One region of the Shewanella sp. BJSY2023SW007 genome, then DNA from elsewhere that is predicted to be linked to it. Evidence: predicted binding sites of a transcription regulator. Region 1 holds the regulator's gene; each other region holds the start of a gene.
The links. The regulator FliA, encoded in region 1, starts transcription of late flagellar genes. The targets are predictions, from matches to a motif close to CTAAAGNTNNNNNNNNNNNNGCCGATA.

Region 1 (9,784 bases):
GTAAAATGCCACACATTTGTTCTTTCACTACTCCGGCCAACCAGGGGCGTTTACCTTGACTGCCTCGCCAGTTGACCTGCGACTTGTCAATTTTGACCGCATTGACCAAAGACTCACAAGCCAAACCCCAATTACTGTTTTCCAATACTACAAGATATTGATAATTTACGGATTGCGCCAGTTTATCGTCGTATTTTTCCGGCATAACCCAGGCACAGGTATCAACGATATTCAGTTGTGAATCCCGGTAGCCCTGAACCCCCATAAACCAGCTTGGGCGTCCAAAAATATGATTAATACGCTCTATTCTGACGATACCGCCCAGACTTATCAGCGGCACCGCCAATGTCAGTCCCGCCACTTTAAAGAACAATACTTGAAACTCGTCTTCCAGTTGATCCTTAAGCGGTTCTAGAGGCACTGCCGGTGCGCCGACTTGCGTCTCCAATTGCACCACTTCCTGTCGCTCAGGCTCTGTTAGCTCTTGGAGCTGAGCCTGTTCGCTCACGGCGGCATCAGTTTGAACATTCAACTGTCCGGCAATAGCTTCCACCTGCGGTTCAAGCTTATTAACCGTTTTCAACGGCGTTTCTGTAGCCACTTCAGCCGCTTTCGTCTCAGCAACCGCCTCTTTAAACACTGGCGCCAACAACTGCTCCAGCGCATTGCGGTTAAGTGTCGGCGTCTTCTGCGCTGCCGGATATTGCTCGGCACTTGTATCAGGCCGGGAAATGACCGTCATCTTGGGCTCAGCCTCTATTGGCGCAGCAGTATTATCCCTTAACCCAGTGGGTGTCGTTTGGGCTGCCGGGTCAGACTCAGTCAGCAACAGGTTGAAATAATCAAAAACAGTCTCATCAACCGATTTTGACATGATTAAACTCCCCCGCCAGCAGATAATCGAGCAAACGCTCGTAGGCCTTCACCCCCCGCGTGTTGGGGGCATAGTGGGACGCCGGCAGGTGGGCCAAACTGGCGTCGCGAAACTTGGTATCCACAGGGATCACATCCGGCCATAAGGTATCGCCGTATACCTCGCCGAGATGCTGCAAAGCTGCGGGCGAAGCCTTGGTGCGTCTGTCATACATGGTTGGCACTATGGAGTAACTGTAGCGGATCTTCTTCGAGCGCCCCATCAGCTCCATAGTTTTGATCATTCTATCCAGGCCTTTAATCGCCAAAAACTCGGTCTGAACCGGGATCACTATATGTTGGCTGGCTGCCAGAGCATTGACCATCAATACCCCCAGCACAGGAGGACAGTCGACCAAGGCGACATCATAGTCATCCTCAACCGACTTGAGAATATTACGCAGCACCAGCCCCATGCCTTCCTGGTGACCAAGGGCGCGATCCAAAGTGGCCAACGCCATAGTTGCCGCCAAAAGATCGACTCCCTCAACCGAGGTGGGAACCGCATGCTGCTTTACCAAAGAGGTGTCAAGCTGCTTATGAGCCAGAAACAGGTCATATAATGAGCCGGGCACCTCTTCCGAATCTATGCCCAAATAGTAACCCAGCGAAGCATGGGGATCTGTGTCTATCATCAGAACCCGCTGACCACGCTTGGCCAGCGTGCCCGCCAAACTGGCTACTGTTGTGGTTTTGCCCACTCCGCCTTTTTGGTTTGCAATGGTCCAGACCTTCACTTTCTGCCCCTTATTCTCGCCTTGTCGGCCAACTCGTGAAACGAGCCACTATTATTGTCGTTCTTGTCTTGTACGGCTACTCATTACCCTCTTCACGGGTAGTGACCCGGATCCCACCGTGAGGTAAACGTATTACTTTTACGCCATTTTCCAACTCCGTCACCCTGGCATCTTCAGTCTCAGCTTGGGGCGCTGGCGTTACAGCAGTGCCTTGAACCGTTATTTTTTCAGGGTTCTCTGCGGTCGCTGCAGCCCGGGGAGCTTGCACTTGAGGCGATACATCCGCTGCCGTCTCTGCCCCCGATGCCACCTTAGGTCTAATCACATCCAATAAGGATGCAGTCTGCTGCGGATGACGGCTCATCCAATCGGCAATAATCGCCGCCTGTTCATCCGGCACCATCAAGAGCACTTGGGACGACTCAAGCTGGGTGACTTCCTCACTCAGTTGCTGGTTCTTTTGTCGCAAATCCCAGTAAAGTGCAGCCACAACCAACAGGGCAACCAAACATAAAAACAGCGCCAACCGGTATCCCAGTATGCGCGTTTCGTTATCAGCCACGAGCCGACTCTCGCAATATCGCTTCAGCCATATTATCCAGCGAAATGGACTGGCTGGAGATACCGGCGGTTGTCACTGCCTGCGGCATACCATAAACAACACAGGAAGCTTCATCCTGGGCCCAGATGGTAGCGCCAACACCTTTGAGCATGCGCGCCCCTTCACGGCCATCGGCGCCCATTCCCGTCAGGATAACCGCCAAAACATCACCACCAAACGCCTTGGAAGCCGAAGCAAAAGTGATATCGACACAGGGCTTGTAATTCATGTCTTCATTGCCGGCGAGAATTTTAATCCGGCCTGAGGCCCCTGAACGCTCCAGCATCATTTGCATGCCGCCGGGCGCAAGATAAGCGCAACCGGGCCTGAGCATGTCACCGTTGACAGCTTCTTTGACTTCTATCTTGCACAAACCATTAAGCCTGCTGGCAAAGGCCGGTGTAAAAGCTGCCGGCATATGCTGCACCAATAAAATGGGATGTGGATAGTCCGCCGGGAACTGGGTCAATATTCGCTGTAATGCCACAGGCCCACCGGTGGAAGTGCCTATCACCAGCAATTTATATTGCTTGCCGCTGGCTCTTGCAGGCGCCGCCCCCGTATTGCGTCTCTGCAATTGGCGATTGGCAGCGATACTTGCTGCTGTAGAGCTCTGGCGCTGCAAACTGCTTGACGCTGCTGGTCGGTTTGACGAACCAGCAGGCGTAGATGTTACGTTCGGCCGAACTATGGGGCGAAATATCCGCCTGCGTCCCAACGCCTTGACCCTTTGCTGCAGCAAACGAATCGCTTCATCCTTGTTGGTGGCAATATCTTCAAAACGCTTGGGTAGAAAATCCAAAGCCCCGGCGTCCAGCGCATCCAGGGTCGCCTTGGCGCCATCATGGGTTAAAGAGGAGAACATCAGGATAGGTGTCGGATGAGTGGCCATTATCTGCCGCACGGCGGTTATTCCGTCCATTATCGGCATTTCAATATCCATGGTGATTACCTGAGGCTTGAGCTCAGCGGCCAGCTTAACGGCTTCGGCACCGTTATTGGCCATTCCTATCACTTCAAGCTCAGGATCCTGATTGACTATTTCGCTGACTCGTCGTCGAAAGAAGCTCGAATCATCGACAACCAAAACTTTAATGGTCATTTAAATCCTTATACAGCACTTCAACGCTTGGACTTGGCGTAGTGCTTCAATAATCCTGGTACATCGAGGATCAGCGCAATACCGCCGTCCGATGTTATAGTGGCCCCCGCCATCCCCGGCGTACCGTGCAACATGGAGCCCAGCGGTTTAATCACCACCTCTTCCTGACCTATCAGGGCATCCACCACAAAGCCTATCTGCATAGTGCCAAGCTGCACTATAACCACATGGCCATGCTTCTTGTCACCATGTTGGAAGCTCATGGGTTTACGGCTAAGCCAACGTTCGAGATAGAACAGCGGCACCGCTTTTTCCCTGACAATTACCGTCAGTTGTCCATCCACTATATTGGTCTTGGTCAGATCCAGATGGAAAATTTCATTCACACTGGAGAGCGGCAAGGCAAACACTTGCTTGGCAACTTCCACCATCAGAGTGGGCATAATCGCCAAGGTCAAGGGTACCTTAATCTCCAGACGGGTGCCTTTACCTTTGGCTGAATCGATATGTACAGAGCCGTTAAGTTGGGTGATACGGGTCTTAACCACATCCATCCCCACCCCACGGCCGGAAATATCAGAAATCTCTACCTTGGTCGAGAAGCCGGGGGCGAAAATCAGGTTATAGGCTTCCTGATCGGACATACGGGCAGCGCTGTCTTCATCCAGCACGCCACGACTAATAGCAATCTCTTTGAGTTTTCCAGCATCCATACCGGCGCCGTCATCCTCAATTTTAAGCAGAATATGATCACCTTCCTGGCTGGCTGCCAGGGTAATCACCCCGGTTCTGGGTTTACCATTGGCCTCACGTACATCAGGCATTTCAATACCATGATCCACTGAATTACGCACCAGGTGCACCAGAGGGTCAGCAAGGGCTTCGACCAGGTTCTTATCCAGATCCGTGTCTTCACCTATCATCCGCAGATCTATCTCTTTATTGAGGCTGCGGGCCAAATCGCGAACCACCCGAGGGAAACGACCGAATACTTTCTTAATCGGCTGCATCCGGGTCTTCATCACAGCACCCTGCAGATCGGAAGTCACTAGGTCCAGATTGGCCAGCGCCTTGGACATCTCCTCGTCTTCACGGGATATCCCAAGACTGACCAGGCGATTACGCACCAATACCAGCTCACCGACCATATTCATGATCTCATCCAGACGAGCCGTATCAACCCGAACTGTGGTTTCCCCCTGCGGCACGCTGGCTGCAGCCTTGGCAGGTGTAGCCTCTTTAGCAACAGCTGGAGACTTGGCCTGAGGTTTGGCGGCGGCTTTAGGAGCCTCGACTTTGGCAGTTGCAGCTGTGACCTTTTGTGTAGCCGCTGCAGGCGCTTTGGACTGGGCTACTTGAGATGTAGAAGCTTGAGATGCCGAGGGTTGGGATACAGCAGGCTCTGAACCACTGGCTTTAGCCCCTGGACCGGCGCCTTTGCCATGTAACTCATCGAGGAGCTTTTCAAACTCATCATCGGAGATTTCATCGGCATCGACACTGGCAGATGCGGCTTCCTCAACGACTGCGCTGTTAGCTGCAGGCGCCGCGGCAAACTGCCCCTTACCATGCAACTCATCGAGCAGTCGTTCAAATTCATCGTCAGTGATGTCATCCGAAGAAGAACTTACAGAGGCGCTGTCGCTGGAGTTGGTAGCATCACTACTCGGGGCCGGAGTACTACCGGCAGAAGGTCCCTTGCCTGAACCATGCAAGGCATCCAGCAAGGCTTCAAACTCGGCTTCATCGATTTCATCTATACTGGCTGCACCGCTTTGGTTCGATGTCTCGGGGGATTGTGAAGTTGGCTCCTCAAACAGCTCCACCGCGGCGCTATCAAGCATGCCATCAAATAACTCATCAACACTCTCATCGCCGGTTTCAACTGCGGCAGGCGTTTCCGCCTGAGCCTGTTCTGAAGGCAAAGGCGCACCTGAGCTAAGCAGCTTAAGTTTCGCCAATAACACTTCATCTGCAGCTTCCTGCTCCTGACCGGACTGGGTTTGGTTGAACATGGTGTTAATCGTGTCCAACGCTTGCAGTATGATATCCATCAACTCGGAGTTGACACTGCGCTTACCGGTACGCAATAAATCGAAGGTGTTTTCTGCCTCGTGGCAGACATCCACCATGGGCCCTAACCCGAGGAATCCTGCACCGCCTTTGACCGTGTGAAATCCCCTGAAGATGGCGTTGAGCAAATCTGTATCTTCCGGATTATTTTCCAGAGATACCAGCTGTTCCTGCAACAGCTCAAGGATCTCGCCAGCTTCAATCAAAAAATCCTGGAGTATCTCTTCATCAACATCAAAGGCCATTAAATTGACTCCTAATTAGAAACCCAGACTTGATAGCAGATCATCGACTTCATCCTGACCATTCACCACGTCTTCGCGTTGCTCTGCGTTCAGTATGGGACCTTCTGCCTCTATGCTCTTATCCTCAGCGCCACAGAGATCATCCAGCGGCTGCTCACCGAACACGGTCAGCAAAGAAACCAAGCTGTTTTCCACTTCCCGCACCAGTTCTATGACCCGACGGATCATCTGTCCGGTCAAATCCTGAAAATCCTGAGCCATCAGTATCTGATTCAGTAATTCCCGCAGCCGACAAGCATCGGCTTCACTCTGTTGCATAAAGTGTTGTACGTCATGACACAGGCCCTTGAACTCATGCAAGGCCAAATCACGGCGCATCAGCTTATCCCAGGCGGGTTTGACATTTTGCAGATTGGTACTCAGAGCATCCGACAAAGGCAAGCATTCTTCGACTGCGTCCATAGTTTTGTTGGCTGCTTGCTCTGTCATATCAATGACATAGGTAAGGCGTTCTTTGGCGTCTGGGATATCAGTGTTGGCAAGCTCAATAAGGCGGCTATCTACCTGAAAATCCACTAAGGCGTTGTGCAACTGGCGGGTCAACTTACCGACTTCTTCGAACAGATCCCTTTGCAGGGGAGCCGCCAGTTCCCGCAGCAATTCGTCGGCCTTGTCCTGCTCTCCCTGACTGAGCAGGGCAACCAATTCCTGTGCCTGCTCCAAAGTCACCAGCCCGGATGTCTCTGCTTTCATTGCATCACCCCACTCAACCGAGCCGTTCGAAAATCTTATCCAATTTCTCTTTCAACGTAGCCGCGGTAAAAGGCTTAACAACATAACCATTCACGCCGGCCTGAGCCGCCGCAATAATCTGTTCACGTTTGGCTTCGGCAGTTACCATTAACACAGGGATATGTTTGAGATGCTCGTCGGCGCGAATCGCCTTGAGCAGATCGATTCCCTGCATCCCAGGCATATTCCAGTCGGTCACGACGAAGTCAAAGTCGCCCTTTTGCAGCATAGGCAGAGCTGTTGAACCATCGTCTGCTTCCTGGGTGTTATTGAACCCCAGGTCTCGCAACAAGTTCTTAATGATCCGTCTCATCGTTGAAAAGTCGTCAACGATAAGAATCTTCATATTCTTGTCCAAGGTTTCCTCCGGTGAGCTGACATACTTATAAGTTGCTCAATCATTAATTACGCTTGTGTCCAATGCTTGAGTTTGGCTTTCAGCCTCAGCATGGCCTGACTATGGATCTGGCTCACCCGGGACTCACTTACCTCAAGAATGACACCAATCTCTTTTAAATTCAGTGCTTCGTCATAATACAGCGACAAAACCAAGGCATCGCGCTCTGGCAAGCGCTTAATGGCATCGGTTAAGGCTGATTGGAATTGGCTTTGAGCCAGGCCCTCAAAAGTGTCATCTGCCGGCATATCTTCCGACATCAACACATCGGGCGCTACCCCCAAATCTTCTATTCCTATGATTTTACCGGTAGAAACATCATTGAGAATATGATGATATTCATCCAACGACATCTCCAATCGCTCGGCAATTTCACTATCACGGGCATCCCGCCCCAACTCCTGTTCAAGCTCATCCATCACCTGAGCGACTCGCCGGTTATTGCGATGAACCGAGCGCGGAACCCAGTCGCCACGGCGTATCTCATCTATCATGGCGCCACGGATGCGGATCCCGGCAAAGGTCTCAAATTTGGCGCCTTTGCTGCCATCAAACTTGGATGAAGCTTCCAGCAATCCCATCATGCCGGCCTGCAGCAGGTCATCGAGTTGAACCGATGCAGGCAGACGGGCAAGCAGATGATGGGCTATTCGTTTTACCAGCGGTGCATAATGCTCAACGATCTGTGTCTTATCGTTTAAACCTGCGTATGCAGCCGCTTTATTCACTCGTACCATCCTCTCGGTAATCTGTCCTTTGAACCAAGCGCTCAACAAAAAACTCGAGATGCCCCCCAGGTTGCTGAGGTATAGGCCAGCTCATAATCTTGTTTGCCAGTCCATGATAAGCAATACTGGCCGGAGACTTGGGATAAGCTTCCACTATCAGTTTCTGTTTCCGCACCGACTTACGCAGATTCTCGTCGAACGGGATAGTTGCCACAAGTTCAAGTGCCACATCCAAAAATCTGTCTGTTACTTTACTGAGCTTAGCAAATAACTCCATCCCTTCCCGCAAACTCCGTACCATATTTGCGACAATTTTGAAGCGGAACACACCATGCTCACGACTGAGTATCTTAATCAGCGCATAAGCATCGGTAATAGAGGTGGGTTCATCACAGACAACCACGAGTACATCCTGTGATGCACGAGAGAAGCTGAGTACCATATCCGAGATCCCGGCGGCCGTATCGACTACCAAGATATCAAACTGGGTTTTCATTTCGCTGAAGGCGCGGATAAGCCCGGCGTGCTGTGCCGCAGTCAGTTCGACCATGGCCTGGGTGCCCGAGGTGGCAGGAATAATGCCTATTCCTTTTGGGCCACGAACGATAATATCATCAAGTTCAGACTCTCCCGATAGCACATGGGACAAATTGCGTTCGGCGCGTAGGCCGAGCATCACATCCACATTAGCCAACCCTAAGTCAGCATCCAAAACCAGGACACGTTTGCCTTTTTCTGCCAGAGCAACCGCAGTATTGATGGAGACACTGGTTTTACCCACGCCCCCCTTGCCTCCGGTCACGGCAATTACTTTTACTTTTTCGTTATTTGGTTGATTCATCATTCGTAAACCGCTCGCTTGGTCCCGGGTCATAGCTTTACTCAAATGCATAGGTCATCTCTTCTGACCTGGCTTTATTATTAAAATGACTTGCTTCAGTCTTGTTCAGTATGGCCAATGCCTGCTTGGCCAAGGTCAGGGTATCGGCGACCTGCATATCCTCAGGAACCCTTTGACCATCAGTAATATAACTTAATGATAATCCACTTTGGATCAACACGCTCAACGCGGCCCCCAAAGAGACGGACTCATCAAGTTTAGTTAAAACCGCCCCCGCGAGATCAATTCGCTGGAAATGACTTACCGCCTCTTCAAGCACCCGACGTTGGCCGGTCGCCGAGAGCACCAGATAGCTACGAATAGGCAAACGGGTATTGGCGGCAAGATTATCCAGTTGTTGGTACAGGCGCATATCCCTTTGACCCATACCAGCGGTATCTATCAAAACCAGCTTCCGGCTGCGGAACTGATACAGTATCTGCTCCAACTCATTGAGGTCATGAGCTTGCTTCACCGGGCATCCCATTATTTTGCCATAAGTTGCCAATTGCTCAAAGGCTCCGATGCGATAATGGTCCATGGTAACCAACAATACGGAATCCGGGCCATGGTGGGCAATAAAACGGGCCGCCAGTTTAGCCAATGTCGTGGTTTTACCGACTCCTGTAGGGCCGACCAGGGCGACAATTCCACCCTGACGCATTAAATCATCCCCCTGATTATCAAGCAGGTTTGCCAGACTTTGCGGCAAGGCATGTCCAAGCTCAGCGCTTTGATAGTGCTGACTCAGCGATGCCAGACGCTCGGCAACTTCAGGGGAGAATTCAGCTTCCAATAATTTACGTTCCAGCATAGCGCCGACGGGATCGGTGCGGCTGCGCTGATCCGCCATTAGACTGGACAGCTGGTGCGTCAACAAGCCGCGCAGCGAAGCCAGCTCTTCACGCATGGCCTCCATCTCTTGCTGTTGCTTGGCGCTGTTGCCCTTGCTTACCCGCTCCGGTGTCTTTTCCCGCAACTGTGGTGCAGGTTTGTGCTCTTCAGTAAGCCCTTGGGCCCAAGCCGGCATCTCGAGTTCCTTGACGTTACTTTGCTGCCCAAGCTGTTCATTCAAACGGCTCTGTTGCCGCTCAAGTAAAGCTTGCAAAGAGTCGGCCACAGGCTCTGGTTTGGCTTTTCTGCTAGTGTGTACATGCCCAGCGCCGAGGGAGACTTTATCCTCTCCCAATTCCATAAAAGGCGATGCGGTTGGTGCCGCTGCTGGCTTGGGGTCGTCATAATCAACCGCTGCCACTATTTCGATGCCGCCGGTAACCTTTTTATTGGACATGATCACGGCATCTGCGCCCAGAGTCT
Region 2 (9,784 bases), on a different contig from region 1:
AACTCGGCATCCACCGCTTTGATCCGCACATCGATATCGGGATTCTTCTCACTGAATTTCGCCAGACGCGGCACCAGCCACTGAATGGCAAAGCTGGGCGACATGCTGACGGTCAAGGAACCCACGGCGCTGCGGGCCAACAGTCTGTCGGTGGCATCCGACAGTTGGGTAAAAATATCTTTGATATCGAGGAAGTAGCTTTGCCCCTCTTCGGTCAGTAGCAACGAGCGGTTCTTTCGGCGAAATAATTTTAATCCCAGAAAGTCTTCCAGCGCCTTGATCTGATGACTCACTGCGGCCTGGGTAACGAACAGTTCTTCGGCAGCGCGGGTAAAGCTCAAATGCCTTGCTGCTGCCTCGAATGCCTTGACCGCATTCAGCGGCGGGAGTCGTTTTGACATAGTGATCCACTTCTCATTTTTTAATTAGTTTTTCTAATCCAGATTGTTACATTTTATCGTTTGTTAAAGCCAGCGCTTTTGATTAAATTTCACGCCGAAAAGTTGAATATTCAGACAATCTCTGAGCAGTCGAAGGGAAGGTCTGACACTGGCACTCAGTGCCCGTTCTTACCCGGAGGCATCCATGTTGAACTTTAAATCCGCTTTTGTGCTCCTGCTGCTTGGCATGAGCAGTATCGCCGTGGCCGCGGAAAACCTTTCTGCGCCAACCCAAGCTCGCCCTCTGCCCAGAGTCACTGTCGAAGTCCCTGCGGTGCAGATAGACTTCAAACTGCTTGAGCAGGAGCTGAGCCGTGATATTGCCGCCAGCGGCGAAGAACTCAGAACCCAAGCGCTGGACGAACCGACACTGTTGTTGGCCGAAGACGCTGCAGCCAGTCCCTCAAAGGTTCAGCTTAACTGAGCCCCATTGGATTTAGCTGAGCGTCAGCAGCAAAAAAGCCGCTTCGAGAGAGGCGGCTTTTTGTTTATCAAGGGCGGTAAACCTTGACGTTACCGTGCCCTTGCTCCTGAAGGTAGAGCGCCTGCAATTTACTCATCACGCCGCGGTCGCAATAGAGCAGATAGGTCTTGCTGCTATCAAGCTCGGCAAAGGCGCTGGCCAGTTTAAAGAAAGGAATATGAACTATCTCTGCTCCTTCCAGTTGCAGCGGCTTGCTCTCTTCCTCTTCCGGCGCCCTGATATCCAGCACCACTTCCCCCTGACCGACACTGGCGACGGTTTCGGTTTCCGTTACTTTGGTATCCATGTCGGTTGCTATCTCCCGAATATCCATAACCACGGCATCGGCGATGATCCGGTCCAGCAGATCTTCGGAAAACTTGGTTTCCTCGGCTTCAACCTTGGACAATACCGCCTTGACCGTGGGTTTTTGTGAAATCACGCCGCAGTATTCAGGCATGGACTTGGCAAAGTCTTCCGTACCTATCTTGCGGCTCTCGTTGATGATGTCCTGCTTGTCCATGGTGATCAAAGGTCTGAGGATCAGGGTATCGACACAGCGGTCAATCACATTGAGGTTGGTCAAGGTTTGGCTGGATACCTGCCCCAGGCTCTCACCTGTGACCAGTGCTTGAACCCCCATACGCTCAGCCACTCTGGCGGCGGCGCGCATCATCATCCGCTTGAGTATGACGCCCATCAAGCCATTGTCTATGCGCTCGAGGATTTCGGCCACCACGGGCTCAAAGGGAACGGTCACAAACTTCACTTTATGCGACTCGCCATAGGTCTTCCACAAATGGTGCGCCACCTGCTTGACCCCGATTTCGTGCTGGGCACCGCCCAGGTTGAAGAAGCAGTAGTGGGTACGGGAACCCTTCTTGATAAATTGGAAACTGGACACCCCTGAGTCAAAACCGCCGGAGATCAGGGACAGCACATCTTCCTGGGTCGCGATCGGAAATCCACCAAGCCCGGGGATCTTCTTCTCCACCAGGTAGAGTTTGTCGTTGTTGATCTCCAGATGAATCGTCATATCCGGATCTTTGAGGCGCACACCGGCCGCTTCGGTAAACTGGTTCAGGCCACCACCTACGTAACGCTCCACATCCTGCGAACTGAAGTCGTGCTTGCCGCTGCGCTTGGCGCGGACACAGAAGGTCTTACCCGCCAGCTCGTCGGCATACACCTTGAGAGCATGCTGGTAAATATCATCAACGGTTTCAAAGCTATATTCATTGACCTGGCTGATGGTAGAAATTCCCGGAATACAAGCCAGACGCTCGGCAAAAACTTGTTTTAGCTGGGGTTTGTCTTTGGGAACCTGCACCATAATCCGATCCCACTGGCGGGTAACGGCAGCGTCTTCATCCACTTTTTTGAGTACATTGCGGATATTGGACTCGAGCATCTTGGTAAAACGCATTCTTACCGGTTTGCTCTTCATCATGATTTCTGGATACAGCTTTACGATAAACTTCATGGGGATCCCGAGGAAAAAAATTTCAAACAGCAATCGTGGGATTATAACAAAGACCCGCTAACTGGCACAGAGATTTGCCACTCCAAAGCCGTGCCCGGATTGCAGAAGCATAAAAAAAGCAGCCGTTTTCAGGCTGCTCTGATTCTGATGATACTGCGCCATCAAAGATTGGGATCGACCTCAATCTCGTCAGACTCTTTGGCCTTGCCCTGCTCAATGGAGATTTCCACCCTACGGTTACGGGCGCGATTCTCCGGCGAATCGTTGGCCACCAAAGGCGCAGTGGAAGCCATGCCCACCACTTTCATTCTGCTGGCATCAAAGCCGGGCACTTTAATCAATTCGTGGGCCACCGCCACCGCCCGCTGGCTGGACAGATCCCAGTTGGAGCTGTACAGCTCATTGCTTATCTGCATGTCATCCGTGTGGCCGGAGACTGTGATGATCCCGGGTACATCTTTGAGTAGCTCACCAACCGCCTGCACCACAGGCTTGAATCTGGGTTGCAGGAACCCCGAACCTGAGGCAAAGGCGCCCTTCTCCCGGATACGGATGATAATCTGCTGCCCAAGAGACTCGATTTCAATCGCGCCGTCCACTATCTCTTTGTTGAGCGCCTCGGCCATCTTCTTGACCTGCTCGTTAATCTGATCCTGAGCCGCCTGCTGTTCCTGGGTCTTCTTGTCTTCGGCCTGCTCCTGCGCCGTGGCCGAAGCCTCGCCGCCACGTTGTTCGCCCCTTTGCTGCTGCACACCACCAGCACTGTCGTCATCCCCTTCCTGATACTCAAGGATCTGCTGGGTCATCTCGTTGGTTTGCTGGTTGATTATTTCAATCGGGGTGGGATCCGGGCGTCCGGGGCGAAACTCCAGCGCAATCACAGAGGTGCCTTTGGGAATATCTTTCACTTCCACCTTGTTCTGCACGCCGAAGGCGTATTTCATCGAGCCGGCTATCTGTTTGAACTTCATTACGTCCATTTCGGAGAAGGCCAGCAGCAACACGAAGAAACACATCAGCAGCGACATCAGGTCGGCAAAGGTTGCCAGCCACATGGGTGCGCCGGGTGGCGGACAATCACACTTGGGCTTGGCCATAGTGTTACTCTCCGTCCGTTGTATCTATTTTACGCTGCTTCTCAGACAGGTAATTTTTGAGGAAGCCCTCAATCACCCTGGGGTTCTGGCCATCCTGAATCGCCAGTACAGCGTCCATAATCAGGTTGCGGTTGAGCATCTCTTCGTTCATCCGCAGCGCCAGCTTATCGGCAATCGGGATCGCCACCATGTTGGCAATAATGGCGCCGTACAAGGTAGTCAACAAGGCCACCGCCATTGCCGGACCGATGGATTTTGGGTCATCCATGTTGGACAACATGGCCACCAGACCAATCAAAGTACCTATCATCCCCATAGCCGGCGCCACATCACCCAGTGCTTTGAAAATACTGATCCCCGCCTTATGGCGATCTTCGGTCAGCTGAATGTCTTTCTCCAGTGCTTCACGCACCACATCGCCGTCGTGGCCGTCCACCAGCATATCAATCGCTTTTTGCATAAAACTGTTGGAAATTTGCGCCTCTTCCAGCGCCAGGAAGCCCCCTTTTCGGGCGGCGTCTGCCATGGTAACCGACTGTTCAATCAACTCTTCGGGTTTGTCCAGTTTGAACATAAACGCCTTGGCGGCAATCTTGACGGCGCCTAAAAACTGCTTGAGGTTAAATTTCATCATCACCACAAACAGCGAGCCGACAAGCACAATCAATACAGAGGGTACATCGATAAAGATGGCAATGCCGCCACTGCTGACCATTGCCATGATAATAAAAGCAAAAGCACCGACCAGTCCTATCAGGGTTGCTAAATCCACAGTGGCTCCTCACCTCTAAAGCAGACCCGACACAGTGTGGCCGGGATCTCTATCCCATACAAGCCGATCCGCCCCAAAGGGTGATATAGGATCTTGGCTTTTCACAGGAGATGAATATGATAATTTTCAATAGTTTCTATTTTGAGTTATCGGACAGGGCTTAAGCAAGTTTAGGAAGATTTTAATTTTCTCCAAAAAAAATCCGCGACAAAGCGTGCTATTGAGCAAATAACGGACGCTTCAATTTGACCCTTATCGCGCCCTGATATACCTTGTGTCACGCTGAACATAACGCCAAGACACCTGCAGCCCTCCCTCTCTCCTTTTACCTTTGCACCGTGCCAATCAGGTCGCAGGAATGGGCCGGCAACCAAGGTGCATCAAGGAAACCGATTGTGGCCAAAAAACCCGAAAATCTGAGTTTTGAAGAATCTCTCAACGAACTGGAACGCATAGTCGCCGAACTGGAACGCGGTGAAGTATCGCTGGACGACGCGCTAAAACAGTTCGAACGTGGCATAGGCTTGGTACGCAGCAGCCAGGCCAAGCTGGAACAAGCACAGCAGAAAGTAGCCATACTGCTGGCCCAGGATCCCCAGGCGCCATTGAGCCCATTTACAGTCGAGGGTGAGTGAGTGTTAACCCAAGCTATTAGCCAATACCAACAGAGAGTCAATCAAAGGATTGGCACCATACTGGACACCCTGGATGATACCGAGCCCAGACTCAAGGCCGCCATGCGCCATGGAGCCCTGCTGGGTGGAAAGCGTATTCGGCCGTTTCTGGTCTACTCTGTAGGCGAGATGCTCGGCGTTCCCCTTGAGCGTCTCGATGATTGCGCCGCCGCCATAGAGTGTATCCATGCTTATTCGCTGATCCATGACGATCTGCCGGCCATGGACGACGATGCCCTGCGCCGCGGTCAGCCAACCGTGCATATCGCCTTTGACGAAGCCACCGCCATTCTGGCCGGTGATGCCTTGCAAACCTTGGCCTTTGAACTTATCAGCAGCGACATTGAAGGCCTCAGCGACCGCCAACACCTGCGTCTGGTACAGGCGCTGGCAAAAGCCTCCGGCTACCGCGGTATGTGTGGCGGCCAGGCGCAGGATCTCAATGCCACAGACAAAGAGATCTCCCTTGCGCAGCTCACCGCCCTGCACAGATTGAAGACAGGGGCCCTTATCCGCTGCGCCGTCGAGTTTGCGGTAATTGCCGCCGATATTGACGCCAAAGAAGAACTGGCACTGCTGGAATACGCAGATGCCGTGGGCCTGGCGTTCCAGGTACAGGATGACATTCTCGATATTACCGGCAGCACAGAAGAGCTTGGCAAACCCCAAGGGTCGGATCTCGATGCCAACAAGAGTACCTACCCGAAACTCTTGGGGCTGGAGGGCGCCAAGACCACAGCTCAAAAACTGCTGGAAGATGCACTATCAGCGCTGGCAAAATTGCCATACAATAGCCAGTTAATTGCCGAATTCGCCCGCTATATCGTTGAGCGAAGAGTATAAAAAGAGACAAAGTATCTCGTTATGAGTCTGGATATCACTCAGTTTCCTGTGCTGGCACAGGCCAATACCCCGGAAGAGTTACGTCAACTTCCACAAAGCCTGCTCCCTCAGCTGGCCGACGAGCTCAGGGAGTTTTTATTAAAATCTGTGGGCATGTCGAGCGGTCACTTTGCCTCTGGCTTAGGTACGGTCGAACTGACCGTGGCGCTGCATTATGTCTACAACACCCCTTTTGACCGCCTGGTCTGGGATGTGGGTCATCAAGCCTATCCGCACAAGATCCTTACCGGTCGTCGCGATCGCATGCCTACCATACGCCAAAAAGGCGGTCTGCATCCTTTCCCTTGGCGGGAAGAGAGTGAATACGACACCTTCAGTGTTGGTCACTCAGGCACCTCAATTTCCGCCGCGCTGGCAATGGCCGTCGCCGCCGATAAAGAGCAAGCCGGCCGTAAAGTGGTGGCCGTGATAGGCGATGGCGCCATGACGGGCGGCATGGTATTTGAAGCCATGAATCACGCCGGCGATCTGCACAAAGACATGCTGATGGTGCTCAACGACAACGAGATGTCTATCTCGGAAAACGTTGGCGCCCTCAACAACCACCTGGCACAACTGATGTCCGGTCGCTTCTACACCACAATACGTGAGGGCGGCAAGAAGGTACTCAAGGGCATGCCCGTCATCAAAGAGATGGCGCGCCGCACCGAGGAACACCTTAAAGGCATGGTGGTTCCGGGAACCCTTTTTGAAGAGCTGGGATTCAACTACATAGGCCCTATCGATGGCCACGATGTGGATGCGCTGGTGGAAACCCTGCGTAACATGCGCAGCCTCAAGGGGCCGCAGGTACTGCATATCATGACCAAGAAAGGCAAAGGTTATGAGCCTGCAGAGAAAGATCCCATCGGCTGGCATGCGGTGCCCAAGTTTGACCCTTCACAATTTTGCAAACCGGTCACCAAACCCGGGAAACCCAGTTTTTCCCAGGTGTTCGGCAAATGGTTGTGCGACATCGCCGCCAAGGATGACAAGGTACTGGGGATCACCCCGGCCATGCGTGAAGGCTCCGGCATGGTGGAGTTCTCCCAGAAATTCCCCGAGCAATACTTCGATGCCGCCATCGCCGAGCAACATGCTGTGACCTTAGGCGCAGGCTTTGCCTGTGAAGGCTATAAACCGGTAGTGGCCATTTACTCCACCTTCCTGCAGCGCGGCTATGATCAGTTGATCCACGATGTGGCACTGCAGCGCCTGCCTGTGCTGTTTGCCATTGACCGTGGCGGCATTGTGGGCGCCGATGGCCCAACCCATCAGGGTGCCTTCGATCTCAGCTATCTGCGCTGCGTACCCAACATGGTGATAATGGCGCCATCCGATGAAAACGAGTGTCGGCAGATGCTTTACACCGGCTACTGCTACGACAAGGGCCCAAGCGCAGTGCGCTACCCTCGCGGCAATGCAACCGGCGCCGAGCAGATTGAAGAGATGACGGCCATGGCGATAGGTAAAGGCCTTGTCAGACGCCAGGGCAAACAGATTGCCATTCTCAACTTCGGCACTACCCTGGCTGCCAGCCTGGAAGCCGCTGAAAGCCTGGATGCCACAGTCGCCGATATGCGCTTTGTCAAACCCTTGGATGAAGATTTGATCAAGGAACTGGCCGCCAATCATGACTTGCTGGTAACTGTGGAAGAAAACGCCATCATGGGCGGCGCCGGCAGTGGCGTGCTCGAGTATCTGGCCAGCCAGGGGATCTGCAAGCCTGTGTTGCAAATTGGCCTGCCGGATGAATTTATCAAGCACGGCTCACCGGAAGAGATACTGACTGAGCTCAAGCTGGATGCCAGTGGCATTCTCGAGCAGATCCAAAACCGGTTCGCATAAGATAAGCATCCGCTATCATTATAAAAAACCGCCTCAGGGCGGTTTTTGCTTCTCCGACCACAGTAAAGCCAACTAGAGTTAAACTGAGATAGCCAAGCAGTGTCTGCAAAATAATACCTTGGCATTCTCTTATGGTTTTGGGCTTTAGCAAAGGAGGCACTGTGCCGGAAAGCAGGGCTTTGGTGTTGGGGGGCGGTGGTGCCAGGGCGGCCTATCAGGTTGGGGTGCTCAAGGCACTGGTGCAGTTTTATCCCCGCAATCACGCCATTCCATTCAAGATTGTTTGCGGCACTTCGGCCGGAGCCATCAATGGCACCGCTATCGCCACCCATGCATCCTGTTTTCATCTGGGGCTGAGAAAGCTGGAGTGGATCTGGCGTAATATCCACACAGAGAGAGTCTACCGCGCCTCCAATACCGGCGTGCTGGCACACCTGGCCAAGATGGCCCTTCGTGGCATGCAGGGGGATCTGGTCAATACCGACGCCGGCAGTTTGCTGGACAATGAACCCTTGCGGCAACTGCTCAATGAGCTGATTAACTTCGAGCGAATCGATCGCAATATCCGCGGCGGCTCCCTGATGGCACTGAGCATAGACACCTCCTGCTACAACAGCTCCCGCTCCGTGACCTTCTTTCAGGCCCACAAGGAATTGGAAAACTGGCAAAGAGCCAGACGCAGCGGCGAGCGCACCCGGCTGCACACAGAGCACCTGATGGCCAGCTCCGCCATTCCTTTGGTGTTCCCCTCAATTAAGCTGTCCCAGTCTTACTATGGCGATGGCTCAGTGCATCAATTGGCACCACTGTCCAGCCCGATACATCTGGGCGCCAAGCGGATCATGGTGATCAACCTGGACAGCCCACACAAGAACACGCCCCTTGAACTGGATTATCATCCCAAGACGGCCACCATTGCCGGTCATCTGCTGGATACCATATTTTCCGATACCCTTAACTCAGATCTGGAGCGGCTCAGGCGCATCAACAGCACTCTGGCGCTGGTGCCGGAACAGAGCCGCCAACAGTTGGATTTGAGGCCGATTGATACCTTGGTGATTAAACCCAGTGAAGATCTCAGTGAGCTGGCCAAGCGTTACTATCAAGAGATGCCCTTCGCCATTCGCCGGCTGCTGGCTTTGATTGGTATAGACAGCCAGTCGGACACCAGTATTGTGTCTTATCTGCTGTTTGAGAACGCCTACACAGGCGCCCTGATAGATTTGGGTTATCAGGACGCCATGTGTCAGATTGATGAATTGAAAGCTTTTTTCGATATCAGTTGAGCATGGATCAGGCGAAAAAGATAAGTAAGGCCACCACCAGCAACACTGAGACCAGAGTCACAGCAAAGGTTGGTGTAGAACCTTGCTGCCGCTCATTGGCGGTCACGGTTATATTCTCAGCCCCCTGCTGTAAACCATGGGAACCGCTCTCTTGGTTGTCGACTATGGTTTGCACTATCTGGTGGCGCTGAAACGGAATAAAGGGCTGGTTCGGGTCGCCGACATAGAGACGCACTTCCCCCGCATCACTTCGGCTCACCAGCGGCGGCAGTATGGTCAGCGCATCCAACTGATAATCCAGGGTCAAATCTCTCAGTTGGACAAGTGTATAACCCAGCGCCTTGGCCTGATCCTGCAAGGCGGTCGACATCTCGTAGCTGGCCAGCTCGGCATCGAGAATTACCAGCTTACCGGGTTTGCCTTCGGCGTGTTGCCACAGACAGTCGGCCAGCCAGATCCCCTTGAGTGAGGCGTGACGGGCAAACAGTGCTTCCACCAGTTCCCAGGCGTCGGCCTCTCCGGTGAGCCAAGGGCTGATTTCCACATTGTTGACCCGCAGCACGCAGTCTTCACCATTGAGGCGCGCCGCCATATAGCTCAGGTAGGCTTGCTGATCTTCCAGCGGCAGCACGAGTTTGCCCGCCAGATCCAGCAACAGCACTTCATTGATATGAGCGGTCAGAATAAGCCGTTGCCAATGAATGGGTTTGAGATAGTAATCATCCGGTTGTTTAAGATTCTCTGCAAGCACCCGACTCGCCTCAGGCTCATCCATCATGGGAAGGTAGGCATAACAATGACTGGCATGTTCATTGCCATCGATATTCACCGGCAGGATC
Region 3 (9,784 bases), on a different contig from region 1:
GGAATGCGATAAATGCGCGGACTGTTTCCCGCAGGGGGACAGCTCGCCTGGCTTTCTGCCTGCTATTTCTTCTTCTTTGGCATACTCGGTGTCATGGTGCCCTATCTGGGGGTATTTTTTGACAACCGTGGCTTCGACGCCGCCGAAATAGGCTTTCTGCTGGCCATACTCATGGCAACCCGCATAGTCGCGCCCAATGTCTGGGCGCTAGTGGCGGATCGCACCGGTATGCGCTCTGAGCTTATCAAGCTCGGCGCCTTTGCCGCCGCCTTGACCTATCTGAGTTTCTTTTATCATGGTGGCTTTCTCTATCTGGCGCTGAGTCTGGCCCTCTATACCTTCTTCTGGAATGCGATTCTGGCGCAGCTTGAGGTGATCACCTTGGAAACCCTGGGTACTGAAGCCAACAAGTATGGCCTCATTCGCAGTTTCGGCAGTGTCGGCTATATCGTGCTGGTGGTGGGCACCGGCTGGGCCATCAAGGAGTTTGGCCCCGAGGTACTGCTCTATGTGGGGCTGAGTCTGTTTCTTGGGTTACTGGGCAGTGCCTTACCCTTGCCATCGAATCGGGCTTCGGCGGGAGCCGGGCAGGATAAACCGGCACTCAAACTTGGGCGGCCGCTGCTGTGGTTTTTACTGTCTGCCATGTTGCTTCAAGCTAGCGCCGGGCCTTTCTACGGCTTTTTCGTGCTTTATCTCAAGCAGGTGGGTTACACAGAGGCCAGCGCCGGTATATTTGTGGCGCTAGGTGCCGTGGCGGAAATCTTCATGTTTATGATAGCGCCCAGGTTACTCGGTCGCTATGGGGTCAAGACGCTGCTGCTGGTGAGTATAGGCATGACGGTGCTGCGTTGGCTGCTGGTGGCTTTTGGCGCCGAAAGCATGTTGCTTTTGGGGCTCAGCCAACTGCTGCATGCCTTTACCTTCGGTTTGACCCATGCGGCATCCATCCAGTTTGTTCACCGTAATTTTGATATCAGCCACCGCAGCAAGGGCCAGGCACTTTACGCCAGTTTGAGCTTTGGCGTCGGCGGCGCTTTGGGCACCTGGGTATGCGGCCTGATTTGGGGCGATGGCAGCGGCGCCTTCTGGTGTTGGGTGTTTGCCGCCGCGTGCGCCTTGCTGTCCATGTTGGCCGTGCTGGCTATTCCGGGTAGCGACTCCAGGCGTCAATCACAAAGTGACCCCATTGACGCCTGATGATTTCTTACAAGAGCAGAGCATCATTTGCCGGAGAGAGTTATGAGTAAAATGTTTCGACTGGGCCTTATCATTAATCCGCTGGCCGGGCTTGGAGGCAGTGTGGCCCTCAAGGGCAGCGACGGTGTGGCAAAAGAGGCGCTTAGCCTTGGCGCCACCCCCAAGGCCGGTCTGCGAATGGAACAGGCCTTGGCTGTGATAGCGCCTTTTGCCGAGCGTCTGCAAATCTATACCGCCTCGGGTAACATGGGCGCCGACCTGGCGCAAAAGCTGGGTTTTCGCACAAAGGTGTGTTACCAAGCGGCGACGGATACCAGTCGCAGTGATACCCAGGCTGCCGCCAAGGCCTTGATGGCGCAGGAGCTGGACTTGCTGCTGTTTGCCGGCGGCGATGGCACGGCAAGGGATATCTATGGAGTTGTCGGTGAGCACTTCCCGGTGCTTGGTGTACCGGCCGGGGTCAAAATTCATTCGGGGGTTTATGGCATTACTCCCCATGCATCCGGGCTGGTATTGAAGCAACTGCTGGAAGGCGCCCTGGTGAGCTTGATGAGCGCCGATGTGATGGACATAGACGAAGAGGCCTTCCGCCAAGGCCTTGTCAGGGCGCGGCGTTATGGTGAAATGACAGTGCCTGCCGAGCCGCGATATATCCAGGCGGTGAAGATGGGCGGCCGCGAGGTGGATGAACTGGTGCTGGCGGATATTGCCGCCGAGGTGGTCGGTGATATGGAAGATGAGCTCTATATCATGGGCTCCGGCAGTACAGTGGCGGCCGTAATGGAGGAGCTGGGGCTCGACAACACCCTGCTCGGGGTGGATCTGGTGCAGAATAAGACCCTGCTGGCCTCGGATCTTAATGCGGCGCAGTTATTGAGTGCCACTGAAAATCAAAAGGTTAAGTTGGTCATTACCCTGATAGGCGGCCAAGGGCACATTCTTGGTCGTGGCAATCAACAGTTGTCGCCCGAGCTTATCCGGCGCATTGGCAAGGAAAATATCATCATCCTTGCCACCAAAAGCAAACTAAAAGCACTTGAAGGCAGGCCGCTTATCGTGGATAGTGGCGACCAGAAATTGGATAGCGAACTTAGTGGCTATTATCGAATTGTGACAGGTTACCGGGATTACGTGATGTATCAGGTGGCCAACCCAGACTTAGCGGAGTAGAGCATGTTAGAGAAGTACGAACAGGCATTGGAGCAGTGGATTGGCGAGATAGTGGCCGGCGGTGACGATGATGCCCTGTTTGCCAGCGGTTACCTGCAGGGGCATTTTGCCGTGGTGCTGGCCGAGCTGGAAAATGAGTCAGAGCAAGGGCCGGATGCCTTGAATGAGCGGATGCAGCAATGCCTGAAACTGGCAGCCAAAGAGCTGGAAGATGCCGACTACCGTCTGGTGGATAACGCCTGGTCAGAACTGAAACAGCGGATCGCTGCCTGAGTTCTGTCGGCACAGCGAGACAAGTTTGTTGTTGTGGTATAAAACCTGCAGTGGCTCCTTGTTGAAAAGGAAAGCTGTAATACCGGCAATTTTATCGAAATAATTATTATCCGATGACAAGAGTCATCGGATTTTTGTCTCTTTAAAGCCCTACGTAAGAATAGTTTTATCCGACAGCGTTTTTGTACTCTGGGCCGGGTTACCGGAGTAAAGGTGACATTGGGTGAAATGCTGCGGTAAAAGGGGAAATGTCAGTCTTAGTGTTCGTTGTGCATTTTGCAACTGCTTGATCTGAGGCTGAGAGACTATCTCTCGGATAGTCGCGGGGTGACCCGGAAAAAATGGCAAAAATAAAGAACACAGGATGAATTCAATGGAGTTGGAGATCCCGGAGCAGGACAAGCTGGCCTTCGGCCAATATTACGGGAAACAGATTGCCCCCAAGTGCCGACGTTATGAGTCGGTGCGAGAGGCAGCCGCTGCCAGGTATAGAGAGCGTAGAAAGATAGTTGCGCCTCTCACCTTTATCGGCATTCCGGCATTTTTGCTGTTTTTTGCCATGAGTTTCTACGGCGCTTTCATGCTGGATTTCGAAGATGGGGTGTTCTTCATTGGTTTTGGTGGCGCCGTGGTATCTTTGGGGTTGGTGGTGTTGGCCAATATCTGGGCAGGCAGTGAGATAGGTGAACTACGTACCCAGATAGTTGAGGAGATCTATCCTTTACTGCTGGGTTATTTCGGTAAAAGCTTTGCGTTCAATCCTCCGGGATTGCCTGAACTGGAAAGCTATAAAGACTATGGTCTCTTTCCCTCCTATGACAAAGGTTATTTTCAAAACTCGGTCAGAGGCAAGTATCTTAATGTGCCTTTTCTGCTTAGGGAACTGACGTTGCTCGAACGCACAGGCAAGAATGATAATGGTCCCCAATATAAGACGCTGTTCGACGGCATAGTGATAGAGTTTGAGCTGCCGAAGACATTTTCCGCTACCATCCAGGTGCGCCGCGATAAAGGTTTTATGGGCAATGGCTTGGCCCAGTTCAGAAGCAAACTCTCGAGGGTGAGGTTGGAAGACCCGGACTTTGAGCGTAGATTTGAGGTCTACAGTGACGATCAGCTCGAAGCCAGATATGTGCTTAATACCGCGACCATGGAACGTTTGTTGTCACTATCAGGATTTTATCAAGGTGAGCTGGAAGCTTGTTTCAAACAGGGGCGATTGTTTGTCAAAATAGCCTGTCAGCACAGCTATTTTGAGCCACAACTGGATCTACTCAAGCCGCTGGATCTCAGCGCAGACATAGAGCAAGTGTTTAAAGAAATCCATGAAGTGTTCGATTTGATTAAAGCCTTGAAATTAGACAGTCGCACCGGGCTTTAAACTCGAGGCTCAAGACCTTGGTTTTGAGCCGGGGTGTCTTTGGTTTCTGGTCGGTGGTTGCTGATGCACCTTTAAGCCAAACGCTCAAATAGTTTGGCTTAAGGCCAGGAAATCCCCCAGTTTGAGTCGGCTTATATGTCTGAGCCGGTTTAGATAGCCTCTGGTGGGGTGTCGGTTTCGGCAGTGGCAGGTAAAGGCCAGCCGCCAAGGGCTTTCCAGCGGTTCACTATGTAGCAGAATAGCTCGGCAGTGCGCTCTGTGTCATAAAGCGCCGAATGGGCTTCTTTGTTGTCAAAGGGGATCCCGGCCAAGGTGCAGGCCTTGGCCAGTACTGTATGGCCTATGGCCAAACCGGCCAGAGTGGCGGTGTCAAAAGTCGCAAAGGGATGAAACGGCGAGCGCTTGATATCATTGCGCTCGATTGCTTTGCTGACAAAGCCGTGATCGAAGGCGGCATTGTGAGCCACTATAATAGATCTGTGGCAATCGGCCGCCTTTTGTGCCTTCTTCACCGCCTTGAATATCTCCAGAAAAGCTTCTTTCTCGCTGACGGCTCCCCTGAGAGGGTTGTTGGGATCTATGCCGTTGAATGCCAGCGCCTCCGGCTCGAGATTGGCGCCTTCAAAAGGTTCTATATGGAAGTGCAGGGTTCTGTCTATGCCCAGATTACCCTCTGCATCCATCTTCAGCAGGGTGACCGCAATCTCCAGCAGCGCGTCTGTCTGCGCATTAAAGCCAGCAGTCTCTACGTCGATCACAACAGGGAAATAACCCCTGAATCTGTGCTTGAGTTGGTTGGCTAGGCTTGGCTGAGTCATGCATTTCCCCTGGAAAATAACGAAGCGGCTATTATGCTAAAACATCAACAGGGTGTCATGTTCGATTGTTGTTTTTATAGGCTAAAGGAATGAATTTCTTTGCCGATAGAGACAACATGGTGTGTGAAAAGAGAGATTTCTATGTGGCGTAAACTGTTTCTGCTGTCGACTCTTTGTCTGCCGCTGTCGGCGATGGCGGATCTCAGGCACTATGTGGCGTCGCTCGACGACTCTCATTGGCGCGTGGCGCAAAACACGCCTCTAGGTTGTAGCCTGGAGCACGATATTCCCGCCTACGGTAAAGCCGTATTTTCCAGTCATGCGGGAAAAGATCTGAATTTGCAATTTACTCTGGATATGTGGCAAAAGCCCGATGCCGTGACCCATGCCCGCTTGATGAGCAAAGCACCGGCCTGGCGTCCTGGAGTGACGTCCAAGGCGATTACCGAGCTGAGCTACCAGAAATATTTCAATGGTGAAGTACCGAAAAAGGCCGCCTGGTCCATGCTGGCAGAGCTGGACCGCGGCATGGAACCCACTTTTTACTACAGCGATTGGTACAACCAAAGCAACAAGGTGGCGGTCGGTCTTTCCGCGGCCAACTTTGCCCAGAAATACCGCGAGTTCAAACAGTGTTTGGCCAATCTACTGCCTTACAGTTTCGATGATATCGCTTTTACCGTGCTTACCTACGAGATGGGGGGGACTGAGTTGACCCGTTATTCCAAGGCGCAACTGGCGCGGGTGCAGGAATATCTGGCCTACGATCCTGAAGTGGAGCTGGTACTGATTGATGCCTATACCGATAGTTATGGCGGTCGCAGTATTAACCAGAAGGTGTCACAACAGAGAGCTGACTCAGTTAAAGATTTTTTTGTCGCAAGGGGGATCCCGGGAGACAGGATCCATACCGAAGGACACGGCGAACGGCGGCATGTGGCATCCAATGATTCCAGTGATGAACGGGTCCGTAACCGCCGGGTAGTCATCCGGATAAGCAAACCGCTCAAGTAGGGCCAAGAACTGACCTAAGAGAAGGTGCGAATAAGTCCTCGAGGCCTTCTCTTTTGTAGAAAGCGGCACAATTGAGTTAGTGTATTCCGGTAAGCGTTTTAGGCTATATTCGTCAAGGTAACTTTTTGTAGCTACCGGACATCTTATTCCTGGCCAAGTATGGCATCTAAAAACGAAAATGCCGTTCACTTTCCATGAACGGCATTTTTGTTTGGGGTTCTGCTTAATTCGTTTAAGCCTTATCGCGATGGCAGAAATAGTCTACTGCGCGTTTTACCAGTTCAATACCTGTCTGCTCGCATGGCGGCAGCTCGGCATCACTCTGTTTCAGCGGTGTGACTCTATCACCCCATTTCAGCAGCAAGGCCGCGCTGGTGAGGCCAGCGCCGAAGGCACAGGACAGAATGTGTTGTCCTGGCTTGATCATGCCTTTTTCCAACGCATCACAGATGGCGATGGGAATAGTCGCGGCCGAGGTATTGCCATAGTTGGCTATATTGACGAAGGCTTTCTCTTTGGGGATCTTCATTCTGTGCACCAGAGTGTCGATGATCCTCTCGTTGGCCTGATGGGGGATTACCCAATCGACTTCTTCCTTGTCCAAGCCACATTTGTCCAATACTTGGGCGCTGAGTTTACCCATGCCGTTGATGGCACGTTTGAAAATCTCCTGACCGTCAAACTGAATGTAGAAGTCCAGCGACTCGGCGACAAATCTGTCCATACCCGTACCGAAACTGGCCTTCAGAATGTCACGACCGTCTGGGTCATTATTGAGCTCATAGCCCAGTACGCCACATGGGCTGTCTGTCGCTTCCAGTACTACAGCACCAGCACCATCACCGAATAGTACTGCAGTTTCTCTTCTTGACCAGTCGAGATAAAAGCTGAGACGCTCGGCACCGATAACCAGTACTTTTTTGCATTGACCACTCTTTATCTGGGCGGTTGCAAGGCCTACGCCGTAGAGAAAGCCACTGCAGGCGGCGTTAATGTCAAAGGCGGCACAGGTTGCGCCTACATTGGCCTGTACGGTCGAGGCTATGTTGGGGATCAGAGTGTCCGGGCTGGCGGTGGCCAGGATAATCATGTCCAGTTCGCTACCTTCTATGCCGGCGGCGGCCAGCGCATGCTGGGCAGCGACTGTAGCCAATTCAGAAGTGTTGACGTGGCTGATATGACGCTGGCTAATCCCTGTTCTGGGTTTAATCCATTCATCGGAGGTATCGATAAAGGTAGCCAGATCATGATTGGTCAGTACGGCAGGGGGAACGCACTTTCCCCAGCCGGTAATAGTGGCGTACTGCATTGAATTTACTCTCAAAATAAAAAGACAGAAGCCAGATCTGTCTTTTGGACAACTAAAGCGCTATTGCTTGGAAAGGGTCGTGATTTTTCAGCTCACCTGTTGGGCTACCAATTCCTGAATGGCATTGGCAGCGTGCAGTATGTGGGCCCTTAACAGGACCACGGCCTCATCTATTTTCTTTTGCCGACATAATTGCAGTAGATCCCTGTGATCCTGTTCGGCTCGAGGGATCCCGCCTGTCAGCAACAACTGTAAGCGTATATAGCGATCACAGTTGGTGTTCAGACCATGTACGACTTCCATGGTATGGGGACGGTTGGCGGCGCGGTACAAACTTGTGTGGAACTCTGTGTTGAGTTCGCTCCAACTGCCCACGGCATTATCCTGTTTAAAGGCGGATTCCAGTTTGTCCAGTACGGCTTCGGCCTGACGCAGATCTTCATCCTGCAGGTTTGGAATGGCTTTGGCAAGGAGATCAGTTTCAATCAGTGCTCTGAGTTCAAATAACTCGCTGACTTGTTCAACCGATAGTTCGGTAGCCGTGGCGCCTTTATGAGCTTCAAACTTGACCAAACCCTCGGCTTCCAGTTGCAAAAGGGCTTCCCTGACCGGAATCCGGCTGACATTCATCTCTTCTGCCAGGGCGCTCTGACGCAACGGTTCACCGGCTGCGATTTCCCCTGAAAGAATTTTTTCCCGCAACACTTCGACCACAACCTGAGTGCGCGTTTTATGAACGATGGGCGTAGTTCGGCTCATAGATCCCGTCTTTGTATACGTTATTCGGTTTTGATCCGATTAAGACTACAGCGAATATTCAGATAAATAAAGGGAAACCACTAGGGGGTCCTGTTTCTGCGTTGTTCAAGGTGATGGTGGATTTCGAGCAGAGCAGTGCTAAGTTGGTGCAAACATCGCAGCTATGTCGGATTGGCAGGTTTGAGCTCCTGAATTGATAAAAACAGCATACAAAAACGGCGCCTAAGCGCCGTTTTGTCCGATAAGACAATGTGGCTCAATCCTTGAGGCCGTGTACCTTGTCGACACCGTTATTACGTCCCTCGGCATGACAGATGGCGCAGCTTTCACTGCCGCTCTGATACACAGGTCCACCACTGGCATCTTTTTGGAAAACGCCACCGAAGGCTTCGGCATGGCTGGCCCATTTATCCACCTGGATATGGCAGCCACCACAGGCTGCAACCGTTGGCGAGTATTCAGCCAACTGGCCTTTCTCGGTGGCGCCGGGAGTGGCGACCAACACGGAGGCGCTTTGGCTCAGGCCTTCCAGTGTAAGTTGACCCTTGCTATGGCAGGCGCGGCAATCATTGGCTGGCTTGGGATAAGTGGCCGCCTCTCTATCGCCACCCATACCGGCTACAGTACGGGTACCACTGTGCAGCGAATGCACCATTTCCCTGTAATTCAGACTGTTATTCAGGGTACGGACCGCTTTTACTTGATCCATGCCCGGAGTATGTTTCAGCCCGGCATTCAGGTACATATTGGTGCCATTGTTGTGGCAGTCGTTGCAGCTCTTATCAGTCAGGGCCGTGGCACCTTGAGGCGCATGACAACTGCCACAACTGTCATTAGCTGGCTGGAAATGACTGGCCAGCGTATGAGCGCTGACAACCCGCTGCTGCATATCGCTGTCATGACAGCGCTGGCAAGCGGTTTCATCAGCAATGGCTTTGCTGCTCGCCGGAGCGCCGGTGAGCGACAATGCGTTCTCGGCAATCACCTCGATGCGGGTAGAGTTGGCATCGCAAGCCACCGCAAAGCCTGTATTGGGATCGGCGCAGACAAGCAGTTTCGCCCGAACCCGAGTCTTGTCCAGCTCACCGAAGTCCGCTATCTGAAGCGGGCCTATGGCGGCGCTGAGACTGTGCCCCTGCATGGCAAGGGTGACGTCGTCCCCAGGTTTGGCCAAATTCCAAATCTTGTGCTGACCATTGTTGAGCGGACGATTAAGCGGCTCGGGATCGCCACTGACGGTCAGCCACAAAGACTCAATAGCCGGATCATCAGTCGGCAGCCGTCCTTGACTTCGATAATCCAGGCCGATATTCAGCTTGTCGCCATCGATAGCGGCAGCGGAGATCGTAAAGGCATACTCCTGTTTGATGAGTTTACTTGTCTTGCCAAGGCTCAAGTGGATTTTACCTGCGCCTTCTGGATTGCTGGCATCCGGATGGCAGCCTGAGCAACTCTGTTGCCATCCTCTGGGGAAGAGTTCTCTATCGTGGAATAAAGCACTGGCACTGCCATTCCAGTCATCCGGGGCATCTTTACTGTGACAGCTCAGGCAGCTGTTACTGCCGGGAATAAAGTATTGGTTGGCTTGCGGCGCCGCATCGGGAATATGACAGCTCTTACAGTCGTTGATATCACCTGGATAGTGCAACTGGCTGTAGTCATATTCATGGCCTCGATAGCCAACGACCTTATAATCGGCCTGGTGAATTTTGTGAGTCAGGGTCGCCATATCAAGCGCCGAGCCGGTTTCAGGGTCGCCTGAATAGCTGGTGTGACACATAACACAGCCTTCAAAGGCAAAACGCTTACTGCCGTGCATTAACAAACGCGCCTCACTGTTATCCCTGTCACTGCCGTGGC

Region 2: pomA (flagellar motor protein PomA) is a predicted target of FliA. The motif match lies at 4,403-4,429, and genes of this name have one in related genera.
Region 3: ACMHXE_RS14630 (flagellar protein MotY) is a predicted target of FliA. The motif match lies at 4,924-4,950, and genes of this name have one in related genera.

The regions. Positions count from the first base shown of each region.
Region 1 covers NZ_JBKORL010000084.1:23,503-33,286, reverse strand. Annotated here, with positions in the region: gene ACMHXE_RS14270 (chemotaxis protein CheW) at 1-874, opposite strand, end outside; gene ACMHXE_RS14265 (ParA family protein) at 858-1,649, opposite strand; gene ACMHXE_RS14260 (membrane anchored protein in chemotaxis locus) at 1,726-2,211, opposite strand; gene ACMHXE_RS14255 (protein-glutamate methylesterase/protein-glutamine glutaminase) at 2,204-3,352, opposite strand; gene ACMHXE_RS14250 (chemotaxis protein CheA) at 3,373-5,670, opposite strand; gene ACMHXE_RS14245 (protein phosphatase CheZ) at 5,686-6,423, opposite strand; gene cheY (chemotaxis response regulator CheY) at 6,437-6,820, opposite strand; gene ACMHXE_RS14235 (RNA polymerase sigma factor FliA) at 6,868-7,587, opposite strand; gene ACMHXE_RS14230 (MinD/ParA family protein) at 7,580-8,461, opposite strand; gene flhF (flagellar biosynthesis protein FlhF) at 8,466-9,784, opposite strand, start outside.
Region 2 covers NZ_JBKORL010000001.1:52,114-61,897, forward strand. Annotated here, with positions in the region: gene ACMHXE_RS00240 (transcriptional regulator GcvA) at 1-401, opposite strand, end outside; gene ACMHXE_RS00245 (hypothetical protein) at 586-864, shown strand; gene thiI (tRNA uracil 4-sulfurtransferase ThiI) at 932-2,386, opposite strand; gene ACMHXE_RS00255 (flagellar motor protein MotB) at 2,548-3,483, opposite strand; gene pomA (flagellar motor protein PomA) at 3,488-4,255, opposite strand; gene xseB (exodeoxyribonuclease VII small subunit) at 4,651-4,890, shown strand; gene ispA ((2E,6E)-farnesyl diphosphate synthase) at 4,891-5,772, shown strand; gene dxs (1-deoxy-D-xylulose-5-phosphate synthase) at 5,794-7,659, shown strand; gene ACMHXE_RS00280 (patatin-like phospholipase family protein) at 7,821-8,945, shown strand; gene ACMHXE_RS00285 (hypothetical protein) at 8,953-9,784, opposite strand, start outside.
Region 3 covers NZ_JBKORL010000089.1:5,410-15,193, reverse strand. Annotated here, with positions in the region: gene aroC (chorismate synthase) at 1-12, shown strand, start outside; gene ACMHXE_RS14655 (MFS transporter) at 13-1,200, shown strand; gene ACMHXE_RS14650 (ATP-NAD kinase family protein) at 1,243-2,370, shown strand; gene ACMHXE_RS14645 (YfcL family protein) at 2,374-2,643, shown strand; gene ACMHXE_RS14640 (DUF3137 domain-containing protein) at 3,008-4,024, shown strand; gene rnt (ribonuclease T) at 4,174-4,842, opposite strand; gene ACMHXE_RS14630 (flagellar protein MotY) at 4,984-5,856, shown strand; gene ACMHXE_RS14625 (ketoacyl-ACP synthase III) at 6,089-7,165, opposite strand; gene ACMHXE_RS14620 (GntR family transcriptional regulator) at 7,253-7,924, opposite strand; gene ACMHXE_RS14615 (multiheme c-type cytochrome) at 8,181-9,784, opposite strand, start outside.